2 regions of the Pseudomonas taetrolens genome follow, and region 2 is predicted to be linked to the other one. Evidence: predicted binding sites of a transcription regulator. Region 2 holds the regulator's gene; the other holds the start of a gene.
The links. The regulator sigma-54, encoded in region 2, starts transcription at its own class of promoters, with help from an activator protein. The targets are predictions, from matches to a motif close to ANTGGCATNNANNTTGCTNT.
Positions count from the first base shown of each region.

Region 1: glnA (glutamate--ammonia ligase) is a predicted target of sigma-54. The motif match lies at 3,848-3,867, and genes of this name have one in related genera.

Region 1 covers NZ_LS483370.1:4,580,934-4,588,947, reverse strand. The annotation lists gene ntrC (nitrogen regulation protein NR(I)) at 1-902, opposite strand, end outside; gene glnL (nitrogen regulation protein NR(II)) at 899-1,984, opposite strand; gene glnA (glutamate--ammonia ligase) at 2,343-3,749, opposite strand; gene thiI (tRNA uracil 4-sulfurtransferase ThiI) at 4,083-5,537, shown strand; gene typA (translational GTPase TypA) at 5,678-7,498, shown strand; gene DQN55_RS21040 (YkgJ family cysteine cluster protein) at 7,662-8,014, opposite strand, start outside.
Region 2 covers NZ_LS483370.1:3,871,735-3,879,748, reverse strand. The annotation lists gene DQN55_RS18010 (ZIP family metal transporter) at 1-274, shown strand, start outside; gene DQN55_RS18005 (HPr family phosphocarrier protein) at 418-690, opposite strand; gene rapZ (RNase adapter RapZ) at 707-1,564, opposite strand; gene ptsN (PTS IIA-like nitrogen regulatory protein PtsN) at 1,567-2,031, opposite strand; gene hpf (ribosome hibernation-promoting factor, HPF/YfiA family) at 2,044-2,352, opposite strand; gene DQN55_RS17985 (RNA polymerase factor sigma-54) at 2,429-3,922, opposite strand; gene lptB (LPS export ABC transporter ATP-binding protein) at 4,147-4,872, opposite strand; gene lptA (lipopolysaccharide transport periplasmic protein LptA) at 4,872-5,417, opposite strand; gene lptC (LPS export ABC transporter periplasmic protein LptC) at 5,404-5,976, opposite strand; gene DQN55_RS17965 (KdsC family phosphatase) at 5,985-6,509, opposite strand; gene DQN55_RS17960 (KpsF/GutQ family sugar-phosphate isomerase) at 6,509-7,483, opposite strand; gene DQN55_RS17955 (ATP-binding cassette domain-containing protein) at 7,776-8,014, shown strand, end outside.

The DNA.
Region 1 (8,014 bases), 710 kb from region 2:
CGATGGAACAAGTCTTCACGGAACTTGCCGGCCTGCACCAGGGTTTCGAGGTTCTGGTGCGTGGCGGCAATGATGCGCACATCGACCTTGACCGGGGTGTGCCCACCGACCCGATAGAACTCACCATCGGCCAGTACCCGCAGCAGACGGGTCTGGGTGTCAGCGGGCATGTCGCCGATTTCATCCAGGAACAACGTCCCGCCATCGGCTTGCTCGAAACGGCCGCGACGCAAGTTGGCGGCGCCAGTGAACGCGCCCTTTTCATGGCCGAACAGCTCGGACTCCATCAGGTCCTTTGGGATCGCCGCCATGTTCAAGGCAATGAACGGTGATGCCGCACGCGGGCTGTGGCGGTGCAGAGCGTGGGCGACCAGCTCTTTACCGGTGCCTGACTCGCCATTGATCAGCACGGTGATGTTGGAGTGGCTCAGGCGGCCAATGGCACGAAACACCTCTTGCATCGCCGGGGCTTCACCGATGATTTCGGGCGTGCGGGCGAGTATCGGTGTCACATCCAGGCCTTGTTGTTCCTGGGCATGCTGATTGGCACGCTTGACCAGTGACACCGCTTCATCGACATCGAACGGCTTGGGCAGGTATTCGAATGCGCCGCCCTGGTAAGACGCCACCGCGCTGTCCAGGTCCGAGTGGGCGGTCATGATGATCACCGGCAGGCGCGGGTGCTGCTCGCGAATCTTGGCCAGCAAGTCCAGGCCGCTGGAGCCGGGCATGCGAATGTCAGAAATGATCACGTCAGGCTGCTGGCGAGCCAGGCGGCTCATCACTCCATCGGCGCTGTCGAAGCTTTGTGTGGTCATGCCTTCCTGCTGCAAGGCTTTTTCCAGAACCCAACGGATTGAACGGTCGTCGTCGACGATCCACACGGTTTCACTTCGGCTCATGTCGATGCGGCTCCTTGTTCCAGTGGTAGAAAGATCGAGAAGAGTGTGTGGCCGGCGTGGCTTTCACACTCGATCAACCCCTGGTGCTGACTAATGATGTTTTGGGTGATGGCAAGGCCCAGCCCGGTGCCGTCAGGGCGGCCGCTGACCATCGGAAAAAACAGGGTGTCCTGCAGCTCGGCCGGTATGCCTGGCCCGTTATCGATGATTTCTATTTTCGTCACCAATCGATGACGAATATGGCCAATGGTGAACTGGCGCATGGCGCGGGTGCGCAGCGTGATGCGTCCCAGGCGCAGCTCGTTCTGGCTGCTGATGGCCTGCATGGCGTTACGCACGATATTGAGCACGGCCTGAATCATCTGCTCACGGTCGATCAGCAAGTCGGGCAGGCTCGGGTCGTAGTCACGCACCAGCGTGATGCTGCCTTGCGTCTCGGCTTCAACCAGATTGCACACGCGCTCGAGGACTTCGTGAACATTGGTCATGGCCAGCGAAGGCAGTTTATTTGAGCCCAGCATGCGATCGACCAGGTTACGCAGGCGGTCGGCTTCTTCGATGATGACATTGGTGTAGTCGCGCAGGCTTTCGTCGGGCAACTGCCGCGCCAGCAGCTGCGCCGCGCCGCGAATGCCACCCAACGGGTTTTTGATTTCGTGGGCCAGGCCGCGCACCAGCATCTTGCTGGTTTCCTGCTTGGACAGTTGGGCCTCTTCCTTGGTGATGCGCAGCAGTCGGTCGCGGGGGTGAACCTCGAGCAGCAACAGGGTGTTGCCATTGCTCAGGATCGGCGTTACGGCGTAATCCACTGTAAGGGATTGGCCGGTGAGCGAAGTCAGCATGGCCTCGCGCTTGGTAAACGGGTGGGCCTGCTCAACAGCCTGGCGCAATGAGTGCAGTGCTTCGGTGGACTCAGTGAACAGCTCGCTGATGAATTGCCCATGACTGCGTTGACCGCTAATGGCCAGCAGCATTTCCGCCGCAGGGTTCATGTACTCAAGCCGCAAGTCGGCATTGAGCAAAAGCGTGGCGGTGGTCAGGTTGTCGAGTAACAGACGGTGCAGGGCATCACTGATGGTCATGGGACGATCCCGGATTGCATGCGCGAGTGAGGCGCTGGTGCAAGGAAAATGCAAAAACCAAACCAAAGCTCCGAAAAGAAGCGCGAATCACCTGAAATAGGCGCCTTGAGCCCGATTTAATGGCGTCGCAGCCCCGTCATCGAGACGTTTTGAACCAAAGTGGGGTGGTCAGATAATATTTAAGCAGTGATTGCACCAATATAGTGCAAATTGGATGAAAGGTTTCAGTCGGGCTCACACGTGCGGATTGCCAGGAGCATCCACCCTGGCTCGCCTTGAATACCGCCAGGCCGCCCATAAAAAAGGCCTCCCGAAGGAAGCCTTTTTAAATCACGTCGCTTGCGCGAACGCTACTGGATCAGCAGCTGTAGTACAGCTCGTATTCCAGTGGGTGTACGAAGGTACGTACCTGGATTTCTTCTTCGCTTTTCAGGGCGATGTAGGCGTCGATGAAATCGTCGCTGAAAACGCCGCCTTTGGTCAGGAACGCACGACCTTTGTCCAGCTCTTCCAGGGCTTCTTTCAGGCTGCCGCAAACTTGTGGGATCTCTTTCGCCTCTTCAGGCGGCAGGTCGTACAGGTTTTTGTCAGCAGCGTCGCCAGGGTGGATCTTGTTCTGGATACCGTCCAGACCAGCCATCATCAGTGCTGCGAAGCACAGGTACGGGTTGGCTGCCGGATCCGGGAAGCGTGCTTCGATACGGCGCGCCTTAGGGCTGGACACGTAAGGAATACGGATCGATGCGGAACGGTTGCGAGCCGAGTAGGCCAGCATGACCGGTGCTTCGAAACCTGGTACCAGACGCTTGTAGGAGTTGGTAGCCGGGTTGGTGAAGCCGTTCAGGGCCTTACCGTGCTTGATGATGCCGCCGATGAAGTACAGAGCGGTGTCGGACAGGCCGGCATAGCCTTCGCCAGCGAAGGTGTTCTTGCCTTCCTTGGAGATGGACATGTGGACGTGCATGCCCGAGCCGTTGTCGCCGTACAGAGGCTTAGGCATGAAAGTAGCGGTACGGCCGTAAGCGTCTGCCACGTTGTGTACGCAGTATTTCAGGGTCTGAACTTCGTCAGCCTTTTTCACCAGGGTGTTGAACTGCACGCCGATTTCGTTCTGGCCAGCCGTTGCCACTTCGTGGTGGTGAACTTCGATGACCAGGCCCATCTCTTCCATGGCGTTGCACATGGAGGTACGGATTTCGTGGTCATGGTCGAACGGCGGAACCGGGAAGTAGCCGCCTTTGACGCCTGGACGGTGGCCTTTGTTGCCGCCTTCCACGTCCTGGTCGGACATCCAGGAGCCTTGTTCGGAGTAGATCTTGAACATGGAGCCGGAGATGTCGGACTTGAACTTCACTTGGTCGAAGATGAAGAACTCAGGTTCTGGACCGACGAATACGGTGTCGCCGATACCGGTGGACTTCAGGTATTCCTCGGCACGGGTAGCGATGGCGCGTGGGTCGCGGTCATAGCCTTGCATGGTCGAAGGTTCGATGATGTCGCACACCAGGATCAGCGTAGGCTGTTCGGTGAACGGGTCCAGAACGGCAGTGCTGTCGTCTGGCAGCAGGATCATGTCGGACGCTTCGATGCCTTTCCAGCCAGCAATGGAGGAGCCGTCGAACATTTTGCCGTCGGTGAAGAAGTTTTCATCGAGCGCATCACGAGCCGGCATGGTTACGTGGTGCTGAGTGCCTTTGGTGTCAGTGAAGCGCAGATCAATCCACTTGACGTCATGATCTTTGATGAGTTGAACCGACTTCGACATAGTGTCCTCCGGGGTGGCTTCGGGCTGGTAGTGGAGTAGCCCGTTAAATGTGGTTGATGCCGGCGCGAATACTCTGCCAAGGCGACCTGCCTCACAAGGGAGCAAATTGCATGCCAGTGCCCCGACTTGGGCGGAATGCCCCAATCTCAAGCGCGTTAGCGCCGCAGACTACCTATTAGCGGGATTAATCGCACCCAAATGAGGCGAAATCCACGCTTTATGTTCTATTTTGGTGCGCGAAAAACCGTTTGTACGATAACTGGTTAAACCTTGAGCAATTTCCGCTATAATCCGCGCCCCCCTTTTTTGGCAGGCTGCTCGCGCGCTGTTTTCATGAAACTAATCGTTAAAGTCTTCCCCGAAATCACGATCAAGAGCCGTCCGGTTCGGATGCGTTTCGTCCGTCAATTGGCCAAAAACATCCGTGCCGTGCTCCGCGATCTGGACCCGGCTGTGGTGGTGACAGGCGTGTGGGACAACATCGAGCTGCAAACGCGCGTGAGTGACCCCAAAGCCTTGAAGGAAATGACTGATCGCCTGAGCTGCATGCCGGGCATCGCGCATTTCCTGCAAGTCGATGAGTACCCTTTGGGCGATTTCGACGACGTCGTTGCCAAGTGCAAATTGCACTTCGGTGAAACGTTGGCGGGTAAAGTCTTTTCGGTGCGCTGCAAGCGCGCTGGCAAGCACCCGTTTTCGTCCATGGAAGTCGAAAAATACGTCGGCAGCCAGCTGCGGCGTCAGTGTGGTGCCGCCGGAATTTCGCTGAAAAACCCGGAAATTGAAGTCCGTATCGAAATTCGCGACCAACGGTTGTTTGTGATCCACAGCCAGCACGACAGCATCGGCGGTTATCCACTGGGGGCGCTTGAGCAGACCCTGGTGTTGATGTCCGGCGGCTTCGACTCGACGGTAGCGGCCTACCAGATCATGCGCCGCGGCCTGATGAGCCACTTTTGCTTCTTCAACCTCGGCGGGCGTGCCCACGAACTGGGCGTGATGGAAGTCGCGCACTATATATGGAAGAAGTACGGCAGCTCGCAGCGCGTGCTGTTTGTCAGCGTTCCGTTCGAAGAAGTTTTGGGGGAAATTCTCGGCAAAGTCGATAACAGTCATATGGGCGTCATTTTGAAGCGTATGATGTTACGCGCTGCGTCCCGTATTGCGGACCGGCTCGAAATCGATGCGCTGGTGACCGGCGAGGCGATTTCCCAGGTGTCCAGCCAGACGCTGCCCAACCTGTCGGTGATTGATTGCGTGACCGACAAACTGGTGTTGCGCCCACTGATTGCCAGCCATAAGCAGGACATCATCGACCAGGCGGTGCAAATCGGTACGGCCGATTTCGCCAAGCACATGCCTGAATATTGCGGGGTGATTTCGGTTAACCCCAAGACCCACGCAAAACGCAACCGCGTGGAGTACGAAGAACAACAGTTCGATATGGCCGTGCTTGAGCGAGCGCTTGAGCGGGCCAAACTGGTGCCGATCGATCGTGTGATCGATGAGTTGGGCCAGGACTTGCAAGTCGAAGAGGTCAGCGAGGTGCTCGCGGGTCAGATCGTGATCGACATCCGTCACCCGGATGCTCAGGAAGATCAACCGCTGGAACTGGCTGGCATCGAAGTACAAGCGTTGCCGTTCTATGCACTGAACAGCCGCTTCAAGGAACTGGATGATACCCGTCAGTACCTGTTGTATTGCGACAAAGGCGTGATGAGTCGCCTGCATGCCCACCATTTGCTCAGTGAGGGACATGCCAATGTGCGCGTTTATCGACCGAGCTAAGAGCCCGGGGCTGTATGCCTGTGGCCTGCGTCACCGGCCCCCCGACGCCGCCGTCAAGCTGTAACGGCTTTTACGGACTCTACTGTTAATCGCTGCCTGGACTCAGTCAGCACACCGAATCCTCTGATCGAGATACACAAGTGATCGAAAATCTACGTAACATCGCCATCATTGCTCACGTTGACCACGGTAAAACTACCCTGGTAGACAAACTCTTGCGTCAATCCGGCACTCTGGAGCGCAACGAGCTCAACGACGAGCGCGTGATGGACTCCAACGACCAGGAAAAAGAGCGCGGCATTACCATTCTTGCCAAGAACACCGCTATCAACTGGAACGGCTACCACATCAACATCGTGGACACCCCGGGCCACGCCGACTTCGGCGGCGAAGTTGAACGCGTAATGTCGATGGTTGACTCCGTTCTGCTGCTGGTTGACGCTCAAGACGGCCCTATGCCGCAAACCCGTTTCGTGACCAAGAAGGCTTTCGAAGCCGGCCTGCGTCCAATCGTGGTCATCAACAAGGTTGACCGTCCAGGCGCGCGTCCGGACTGGGTTCTGGATCAGATCTTCGACCTGTTCGACAACCTGGGTGCTACCGAAGAACAGCTGGACTTCAAAGTGGTTTACGCCTCCGCCCTGAACGGTATTGCTGGTCTTGACCACACCGACATGGCTGAAGACATGACCCCGCTGTACCAGTCGATCGTCGACAACGTACCGGCACCAAAAGTTGACCGTGACGGTCCGTTCCAGATGCAAATCTCGGCACTGGACTACAACAGCTTCCTGGGCATTATCGGCGTTGGCCGTATCGCTCGTGGTCGCGTCAAGCCGAACACTCCGGTTGTTGCCATCGACGCTGACGGCAAAAAACGCAACGGTCGTATCCTGAAGCTGATGGGTCACCACGGTCTGCACCGTGTAGACGTTGAAGAAGCTTCGGCAGGCGACATCGTTTGCATCAGCGGTATGGATTCGCTGTTCATCTCCGACACCCTGTGTGATCCGCTGAACGTTGAAGCGATGAAGCCGTTGACCGTTGACGAGCCAACCGTTTCCATGACCTTCCAGGTAAACGACTCGCCTTTCTGCGGTAAAGAAGGCAAGTTCGTGACTTCCCGTAACATCAAGGAACGTCTGGACAAAGAGCTGCTGTACAACGTTGCACTGCGCGTTGAAGAAGGCGACTCGGCTGACAAGTTCAAGGTTTCCGGCCGTGGCGAACTGCACCTTTCGGTTCTGATCGAAACCATGCGTCGCGAAGGCTTCGAAATGGGCGTTGGTCGTCCTGAAGTGATCATCCGTCTTGTTGACGGCGTGAAGCACGAACCGTTCGAGAACGTAACCATCGACACCCCTGAAGATTCTCAGGGCAAGGTGATGGAAGAGATGGGCCTGCGTAAGGGCGACCTGACCAACATGGTGCCGGATGGCAAAGGCCGTGTTCGTCTGGAATACAACATCCCTGCTCGTGGTCTGATCGGTTTCCGTAACCAGTTCCTGACCCTGACCAACGGTGCTGGCATCCTGACCTCGATCTTCGATCGTTACGACGTTATGAAGTCGGGCCACATGTCCGGCCGTCAGAACGGCGTTCTGGTATCGGTTGAGACTGGCAAGGCGCTGACCTACTCCCTGGAAACTCTTCAGGCGCGTGGCAAGCTGTTCGTTGAACACGGTCAAGAAGTCTACAACGGTCAGATCGTTGGTCTGAACAGCCGTGACACCGACATGGGCGTTAACCCTACCAAGGGCAAGAAGCTCGACAACATGCGTGCTTCGGGTAAAGACGAAACCATCGCTCTGGTTCCACCGGTGAAATTCACCCTGGAACAAGCTCTGGAATTCATCCAGGACGACGAGCTGTGTGAAGTGACACCTAAGTCCATCCGTCTTCGTAAGAAGATCCTGGACGAAGGCGAGCGTACCCGCGCTGCCAAAAAAGCCAAAAACTAAGTCACTTAGTTAGCGGTTACAAAAACGCCCCCGACCTTGCGGTCGGGGGCGTTTTTTTGTGTCCGGGATTTGCTCTGTAGCCGCTGCCGCAGGCTGCGATGGGCCGCGCAGCGGCGTTGCGAACTCGTATCGCAGCCTGCGGCAGCGGCTACAGGGCCGAGGGTTAGAACACCATCAGCTTCTCGCTGCTGTTTTTACGTTCAACGGCCTTGGGGATGTACGCGCAATAGCCAGGGCGTGGGCCTACTCGCGGGTGGTTGCGGCACGTGTCGGGGCGCTTTTCGTAGATGGTGCACATGCGCGATTTTCGATCCAGAAACAGGCAGTCGTTATTGCTCATGCGCTGCAGGGTGAAAATCCCCGACTTCTGGTTGAAGCGCTCTACGATCCCTTCTTTCTGCAGGCGCTTGGCGATGTTCTTGGGCGGGTCACCCAGCTCGAACTCATCGACGAGGCCGATGCGGACAAGGTCCTTGACCTTGACCTCGACCGGCAAGGTGCAGCAGCTGGAAATGC
Region 2 (8,014 bases):
GGCGGGCGCAGGGATGTCGCGGGTGAGGGCCTTCCTGGTGGGCGCGGCGTCAGGTCTGGTTGAGCCTGTGTTTGCGGTGCTGTGCGCATGGCTGGTAAACCTTGCCCAGGTGCTGTTGCCCTTGGGCCTGGCCCTGGCGGCAGGTGCTATGTTGCTGGTGGTGACTCAGGAGGTCATCCCTGAGTCGCGTCGCAACGGGCACGAAAAGCTGGCCAGTCTGGGGTTGTGTGTCGGGTTCTGTCTGATGATGGTGATGGACACTGCATTGGGGTAGGGGAAAGCCGGCTATATGATCTGAACCTGCACGGGCAATCGGACGACGTTCGATTGCTCGAGCAGATTTCAAAATCACTGCGATTCAGCCACTGCACGGGATCATCGCGAGCAAGCTCGCTCCTGCAGAGATCGTTTCAGTGATTACTCGCCTTCATCGAAGTAGTTGTTGATCAATGTCACCAGCGCTTCCAGCGCTTCCTGCTCTTGCTCACCTTCAGTCTTGAGATGAATGGTAGTCCCTTTGCCAGCAGCGAGCATCATCATTGCCATGATGCTCTTACCGTCGACCATGGATTCCGGCGAGCGGCCTGCCTGGATCTGGCAGGGGTATTTCCCGGCGATGCCCACGAACTTGGCGGATGCACGAGCATGCAAGCCCAGTTTGTTGATGATTTCTATTTCCAGAGCAGGCATCGCGGGTTAAATCCTTTCAAGTAAGGTCGCGGTGGCGAACCTGGACGTTCTTCAGAGTTTTTTGCAGGCACTTGCCGAGTCGTTCGGTCAGGTAGACAGAGCGGTGATGACCGCCCGTGCAGCCGATGCCAATGGTGACATAGGCGCGGTTGCTGGCGGCAAAACGCGGCAGCCACTTGAGCAGATAGCTGGAGATGTCCTGGAACATCTCTTCGACATCCGGTTGGGCTGCCAGGTAGTCGACGACGGGCTGGTCCAGCCCGGATTGTTCTCGCAGTTCGGGTTTCCAATACGGGTTGGGCAGGCACCGCACATCAAACACCAGGTCGGCGTCCACCGGCATCCCGCGCTTGAAGCCGAACGACTCCACCAAAAAGGCAGTACCGGCTTCTGGTTTGTTCAGCAGGCGCAACTTGATCGTGTCGCGCAACTGATACAGGTTGAGGTTGGTGGTGTTGATGGTGAGATCAGCAAGGTCGACAATCGGCCCCAGCAGTTGCGTCTCGTCGCGGATCGCTTCGGCCAAAGAGCGGCTGGCACTGCTCAGCGGGTGACGTCTGCGGGTTTCCGAGAACCGCTTGAACAAGGTTTCTTCGTCGGCATCCAGATACAGCACATCGCACTGGATATGCCGACTGCGCACCTCTTCAAGCAATTGCGGAAAACGCGATAAATGGCTCGGCAGGTTTCGCGCATCAATCGATACGGCCACCAGCGGCTGTGCCAGCTCGGTGTGAATCAGCGCACGCTCCGCCAGCTCCGGCAACAAGCCGGCAGGCAAGTTGTCGATGCAATAGAAACCGTTGTCTTCAAGGACGGCGAGGGCAGTGCTTTTACCGGAGCCGGAGCGTCCGCTGACAATAACTAAGCGCATGATTAATGACCGTTCTGTACGTCCAGAACAACCTGATACAGCGCTTCGTTGCTGGATGCGGCGCGCAGCTTCTCGCGCACGTCTTTACGATCGAGCATGCTGGCGATCTGCCGGAGCAGTTCCAGATGTGCATCGGTTGCCGCTTCAGGTACCAGCAAAACGAAGAGCAGGTCGACCGGCGCGCCATCGATGGCGTCGAAATCTATAGGGGCGTCGAGGTGCAGCAAGGCGCTGACTGGCGACTTGCAGCCCTTGAGGCGGCAATGGGGGATTGCAATTCCGTTACCAAAACCGGTGGAGCCGAGTTTTTCACGGGCAATAAGGCTCTCGAAAACATCCTGCATTTCGAGATCAGGCACTTCGCGACTGATCAGGTTGGCAATTTGTTCGAGTGCGCGCTTTTTACTGCCGCCCGGCGCGTTCACGAGGGAACGGCCGGGGGTCAGGATATTTTCAAGTCGAATCATGGGTAGGGAGTATTAACGACCGGTCGCGCCCTGGAGCAGGCTTTGGGTCTTTTCCTTATGCTTTTTCAGTTGGCGATCAAGCTTGTCAGTGAGCAGGTCAATTGCCGCATACATGTCGTCATGCTCGGCATTGGCAACGACTTCCCCTCCATGGATATGCAGAGTGGCTTCGATTTTCTGTTTCAGTTTTTCGACCGCCATCGTCACCTGTACGTTGGTAATCTTGTCGAAGTGGCGTTCCAGTCGGTCGAGTTTTTCGCCGATGTAAGCGCGCAGCGGTTCGGTGACTTCCAGTTGGTGTCCACTGATGTTGACTTGCATACAGTTTCTCCTTTTGATGCCATTGCATAAAGTGGCAGGCTGAGCAGCCTGCCACTGAAACGCTGTAACCCGTGGCTTACATCAAACGCTTGCGTTCGCTCGAAGGCGCGATTCCCAGGGATTCGCGATACTTGGCGACGGTGCGACGGGCGACCTGAATACCTTGTGCCTCCAGTAAACCAGCGATCTTGCTGTCACTCAACGGCTTTTTCTGATTTTCAGCGGCAACCAGTTTTTTGATGATGGCACGGATCGCGGTGGACGAGCATTCGCCGCCTTCGGAAGTGCTGACATGGCTGGAGAAAAAGTACTTCAACTCATAAATACCGCGCGGGGTATGCATGAATTTTTGTGTGGTAACCCGAGAGATCGTGGATTCGTGCATGCCTACGGCTTCGGCAATGTCATGCAGCACCAAAGGCTTCATGGCCTCGTCGCCGTACTCCAGGAAGCCGCGCTGATGTTCGACGATTTGGGTCGCCACTTTCATCAGGGTTTCGTTGCGGCTCTGCAGGCTTTTGATGAACCAGCGTGCTTCCTGTAGTTGATTGCGCATAAACGTGTTGTCGGCACTGGTGTCGGCACGGCGGACGAAACCGGCATATTGCGGGTTGACGCGCAAGCGTGGCACGGACTCCTGGTTGAGCTCCACCAGCCAGCGTTCGTTATCTTTGCGCACGATAACGTCAGGTACCACGTACTCGGCTTCGCTGGACTCGATTTGTGAGCCCGGGCGCGGATTAAGGCTTTGTACCAGCTCGATGACCTGGCGCAGCTCGTCTTCCTTGAGCTTCATGCGACGCATCAACTGGCTGTAGTCGCGAGCGCCGAGCAGGTCGATGTAGTCGGTGACCAGGCGCTTGGCTTCGTTCAGCCAAGGTGTTTTGGCAGGCAGCTGACGCAATTGCAGCAGCAGGCATTCGCCTAGGCTGCGTGCACCGATACCGGCGGGTTCGAATTGCTGGATGCGGTGCAGGACAGCTTCGATTTCATCGAGCTCGATGTCCAGCTCCGGGTCGAACGCTTCGAGGATTTCTTCGAGTGTTTCGTCGAGATAGCCCTGGTTGTTGATGCAGTCGATGAGCGTCACACCGATCAGTCGGTCAGTGTCGGACATCGGTACAAGGTTCAATTGCCACAGCAAGTGGCTCTGCAGGCTTTCACCGGCAGAGGTGCGGGTGGTGAAGTCCCACTCGTCATCGTCATTGCTTGGCAGGCTGCTGGCGCTGGTCTGATAAACGTCTTCCCAGGCGGTGTCGACAGGCAGCTCGTTGGGAATGCGGTCATTCCATTCGCCTTCCTCGAGGTTGTCCACGGTAGGGGCGGATTCCTGGTAGGAAGGCTCCTGAATATCGTTGTTGGGTTTTTGCTCGATGTTGTCGGCCATAGGGTCCGAATTGTCGAAGTCTTCGCCTTCTTCCTGGCGTTCGAGCATCGGATTGGATTCCAGGGCCTCCTGGATTTCCTGTTGCAGGTCCAGGGTCGACAATTGGAGCAGGCGTATGGCTTGTTGCAGCTGAGGTGTCATTGTCAGCTGCTGGCCCATTCTCAGGACTAGCGATGGTTTCATGGCAGGGGCTTTACACCTTATTCGCCGGCGCACATGGCGCCATCCACTACAAGGGCGCGGAAGCGCCAAACATAAGCAAATTATATGCCTGAAACCGCTGTGTTTGCCTAGGGGCGTTCTTAATTAGTTTCCGTTGCCCCGGGAAACGGCTGAGCGCTTGTGGAATAAAACGTCGTTGGATGTTTTATTTGTCAGCGCTCCAGGAGTTTCCACCATTCCTGCGATTACAGGCGGAACTCGTGACCGAGGTAAACTTCTCTCACCAATTCGTTGGCAAGAATCGTTTCAGCATCACCTTCAGCGATCAATTGACCGTCGTTGACGATATACGCAGTTTCGCAGATGTCGAGGGTTTCACGGACGTTGTGATCGGTGATCAGCACGCCAATACCCTTGGCCTTCAGATGATGGATGATTTGCTTGATGTCACCTACGGAAATGGGGTCAACGCCTGCAAAGGGTTCATCGAGCAGGATGAACTTGGGGGCAGTGGCCAGTGCGCGGGCAATTTCGACCCGGCGGCGTTCGCCCCCAGACAGGCTCATGCCCAGGTTTTCGCGGATGTGGTTGATGTGGAATTCCTGCAGCAGGCTTTCCAGTTCCTGGCGACGACCTGCCTTGTCCAGCTCCTTGCGCGTTTCGAGGATTGCCATGATGTTGTCGGCAACCGACAGCTTGCGAAAGATCGAAGCTTCCTGCGGCAAGTAACCGATACCGGCACGTGCGCGACCGTGCATGGGTTGATGGCTGACGTCGAGGTCGTCGATCAGCACGCGACCCTGATCGGCCTGGACCAGGCCGACAATCATGTAGAAACACGTGGTCTTGCCCGCACCGTTAGGACCGAGCAAGCCGACGATTTGCCCGCTGTCGATCGACAGGCTGACATCTCGTACCACCTGGCGGCTCTTGTAGCTTTTAGCCAAATGCTGGGCTTTCAGAGTTGCCATTACTGGGCCTTCTGTTGGTCGGTTTTTTTCTTCGGCTGGATCACCATGTCGATGCGCGGACGTGGAGCGGTGACGCTGCTGCCATTGGCGCGACCGGCATTGGCGACCTGTTTCACCGTGTCGTAGACGATTTTCTCGCCTTCGGTGGTGTTGCCGTCGTTAATGACCTTGGCCCTGTCGATCAGCACGATGCGGTTTTGCGGCGCATGGTACTGAATGGTCACGGCATACGCCTGAACCGGTTTGGGATCAGATTCTTTTTGCAGCTGCTCGAAGTAGGCAAGATTGCCCACCGACGTCACTACGTCAATTTCTCCCGCCGCGTTGCGGGTGATAGTGACGGTGTTGCCGGTGATTTTCATCGAGCCCTGAGTGATGATCACATCACCCTTGTAGGTAGCGACGCCTTGTTTGTCATCCAGCTGTGCTTCATTGGCCTGGATGCGGATAGGCTGTTCGTTATCGTTCGGCAGAGCCCAGGCGCTCGCGCTTCCCAGTGCTGCGCTCAGGCTGAGCAATAAAGGGAGGGTTTTAACGAGACTCATACTGTCCTCTTACGTTGGACAGCAGGTCCATCCTGCCGTCTTTCAAATATGCTTTCATTCCCTTGCCAGTTGTAACGCCGCCAGCGCCGTCGATTCTAACGGCTTGCTGGGTCTGCGCATATTGCTTCTGGGGGAATACAGTCATGCGGCTACTGGTAATAACCGTTGTGCGTTTTTTTTCGTCGGTCCGGGCGATGCGTACCGAGTCAATCAACTCAACCTCGCTGCCGTCCGGGTTGACTTCGCCGCGTTCGCTCTGGACGTGCCACGGGTACGCTGTACCGCGATACATCTGCAGGTCGGGCTTGGTCAGTAAAGAGACCTCTGAAGCCTTTACGTGTTCAACCTTGTCGGCGGTCATTTCGTACTGCAGTTTACCGTCCGGCAGGTACTGAAGGCTGCGGGCGTTCAGGGCGTAATAATCGATGGCAGATTCATCGACAGCCACTACAGGGGTGTCGAGAAAGCGTCCGGGGCTGATATTCCAATAGCCAACGGCTGCGAACAGCGCAGCAATGACTGCGAATAACAGGATGTTACGAATCTTTTTGCTCAGCATAGGAAGCTCTATAGGTAGGCGGCGTTGGCTGCGTCCAGGCGGCCTTGGGCGCGCAGGATCAGCTCGCAGAATTCGCGGGCGGCACCTTCACCGCCACGCGCCAGGGTCACGCCATGAGCATGTTCGCGAACGAAGCTGGCCGCATTGGCAACGGCCATTCCCAGACCGACACGACGGATAACCGGCAGGTCAGGCAAATCATCGCCCAGATAGGCGACCTGTTCATAGTTTAGGTTGAGTTGGCCGAGAAGCTCGTTCAATACGACCAATTTATCTTCCCGGCCCTGATACAGGTACGGGATGCCCAGATTCTGTGCGCGGCGTTCAACCACAGGGGTTTTACGGCCGCTGATAATCGCGGTTTGAACCCCGGCGGCCATCAGCATCTTTATGCCTTGGCCATCGAAGGTGCTGAAGGTTTTGAATTCGCTGCCATCTTCAAGGAAATAGAGACGCCCGTCGGTCAAGACGCCGTCAACGTCGAAAATGGCAAGCTTGATGCCTTTGCCGCGCTGGAGCAGGTCGAGGGTCATCACATGACTCCTGCGCGAAGTAAATCGTGCATGTTCAAGGCGCCGACCGGTCGCTCTTCCTTGTCGATAACCACCAGTGCGCTGATTTTATGGTCTTCCATGATCTTCAAGGCTTCAGCTGCCAGCATGTCGGCCCTGGCGGTTTTGCCGTGGGGTGTCATGACCGAGTCAATGGTTGCGTTGCGGATATCGATCTGACGGTCCAGTGTGCGGCGCAGGTCACCGTCGGTGAAGATTCCGGCCAGGCGGCCATCTTCATCAATGACGACGGTCATGCCGAGGCCCTTGTGGGTCATTTCCATCAACGCGTCTTTAAGTAATGTGCCACGTACTACCTGGGGGAGTTCTTCGCCACTGTGCATGACATTCTCGACTTTCAGCAGCAAGCGTCGGCCGAGAGCGCCGCCCGGGTGCGAGAAAGCGAAGTCTTCGGCAGTAAAGCCCCGGGCTTCAAGCAATGCAATCGCCAGGGCATCACCCAGTACCAATGCTGCGGTGGTCGAAGAGGTGGGGGCCAGGTTCAGCGGGCAAGCCTCTTGGGCCACGCGGGCATCGAGTTTGACATCGGCAGCCTTGGCCAGGGGTGAGTCCGGGTTGCCGGTCATGCAGATCAGCGGGATGCCCAAGCGTTTGATCAGGGGCAGCAGGGTGACGATTTCGGTGGTCGAGCCGGAGTTCGACAACGCGAGAATGATGTCACCGCGCGCAATCATGCCCATGTCGCCATGACTGGCTTCAGCGGGATGGACGAAAAAAGCCGTGGTGCCGGTGCTGGCCAGAGTGGCGGCAATTTTGCGTCCGATATGCCCGGATTTGCCCATGCCTACAACGACTACCCGGCCCTTGCTTGCCAAAATCATCTCGCAGGCGCGTACGAAATCAGCGTCGATATGAGGCAGCAAACCTTTTACGGCTTCCAGCTCGAGGCGGATGGTACGTTGGGCTGATTGAATCAGGTCGCTGGATTGGCTCATGTTCGAAGTCAGGTAGCCTGAGAAAAGGCAAAGATTATAGCGGTAATGTTGAATTCCCTCACGCTTGATCGCAGTGCTTTATTGCCTGTGCCTGCAAACGGGGGGCTTATGCCTGTTAATTCGTACTTATTTCGCTGTCTGGTATCTGTACGGGCACTCCTTCGGCCTTGGGCGGTCAGTATCAGCAGTGATATAGTTCGCCGCCAGTTCAGCCCGCTCAGGGAACGCATGCCTCCTGACAAGGGGTTTGGTGTCCGGGTGAGAGGCAGAGGCTGCATCGCAAGGAGTTTAGATGAGCGCCGATAACGCCTACGCGGTTGAGCTGAAGGGAGTGTCCTTCAAGCGCGGCACGCGCAGCATCTTCAATAATGTCGATATTCGAATTCCACGTGGCAAAGTCACGGGAATCATGGGGCCGTCCGGCTGCGGTAAAACCACACTATTGCGTCTGATGGGAATGCAACTGCGTCCCAGTAGCGGTGAAGTCTGGGTGAACGGTCAGAACCTGCCGGCCCTGTCACGCAGTGATCT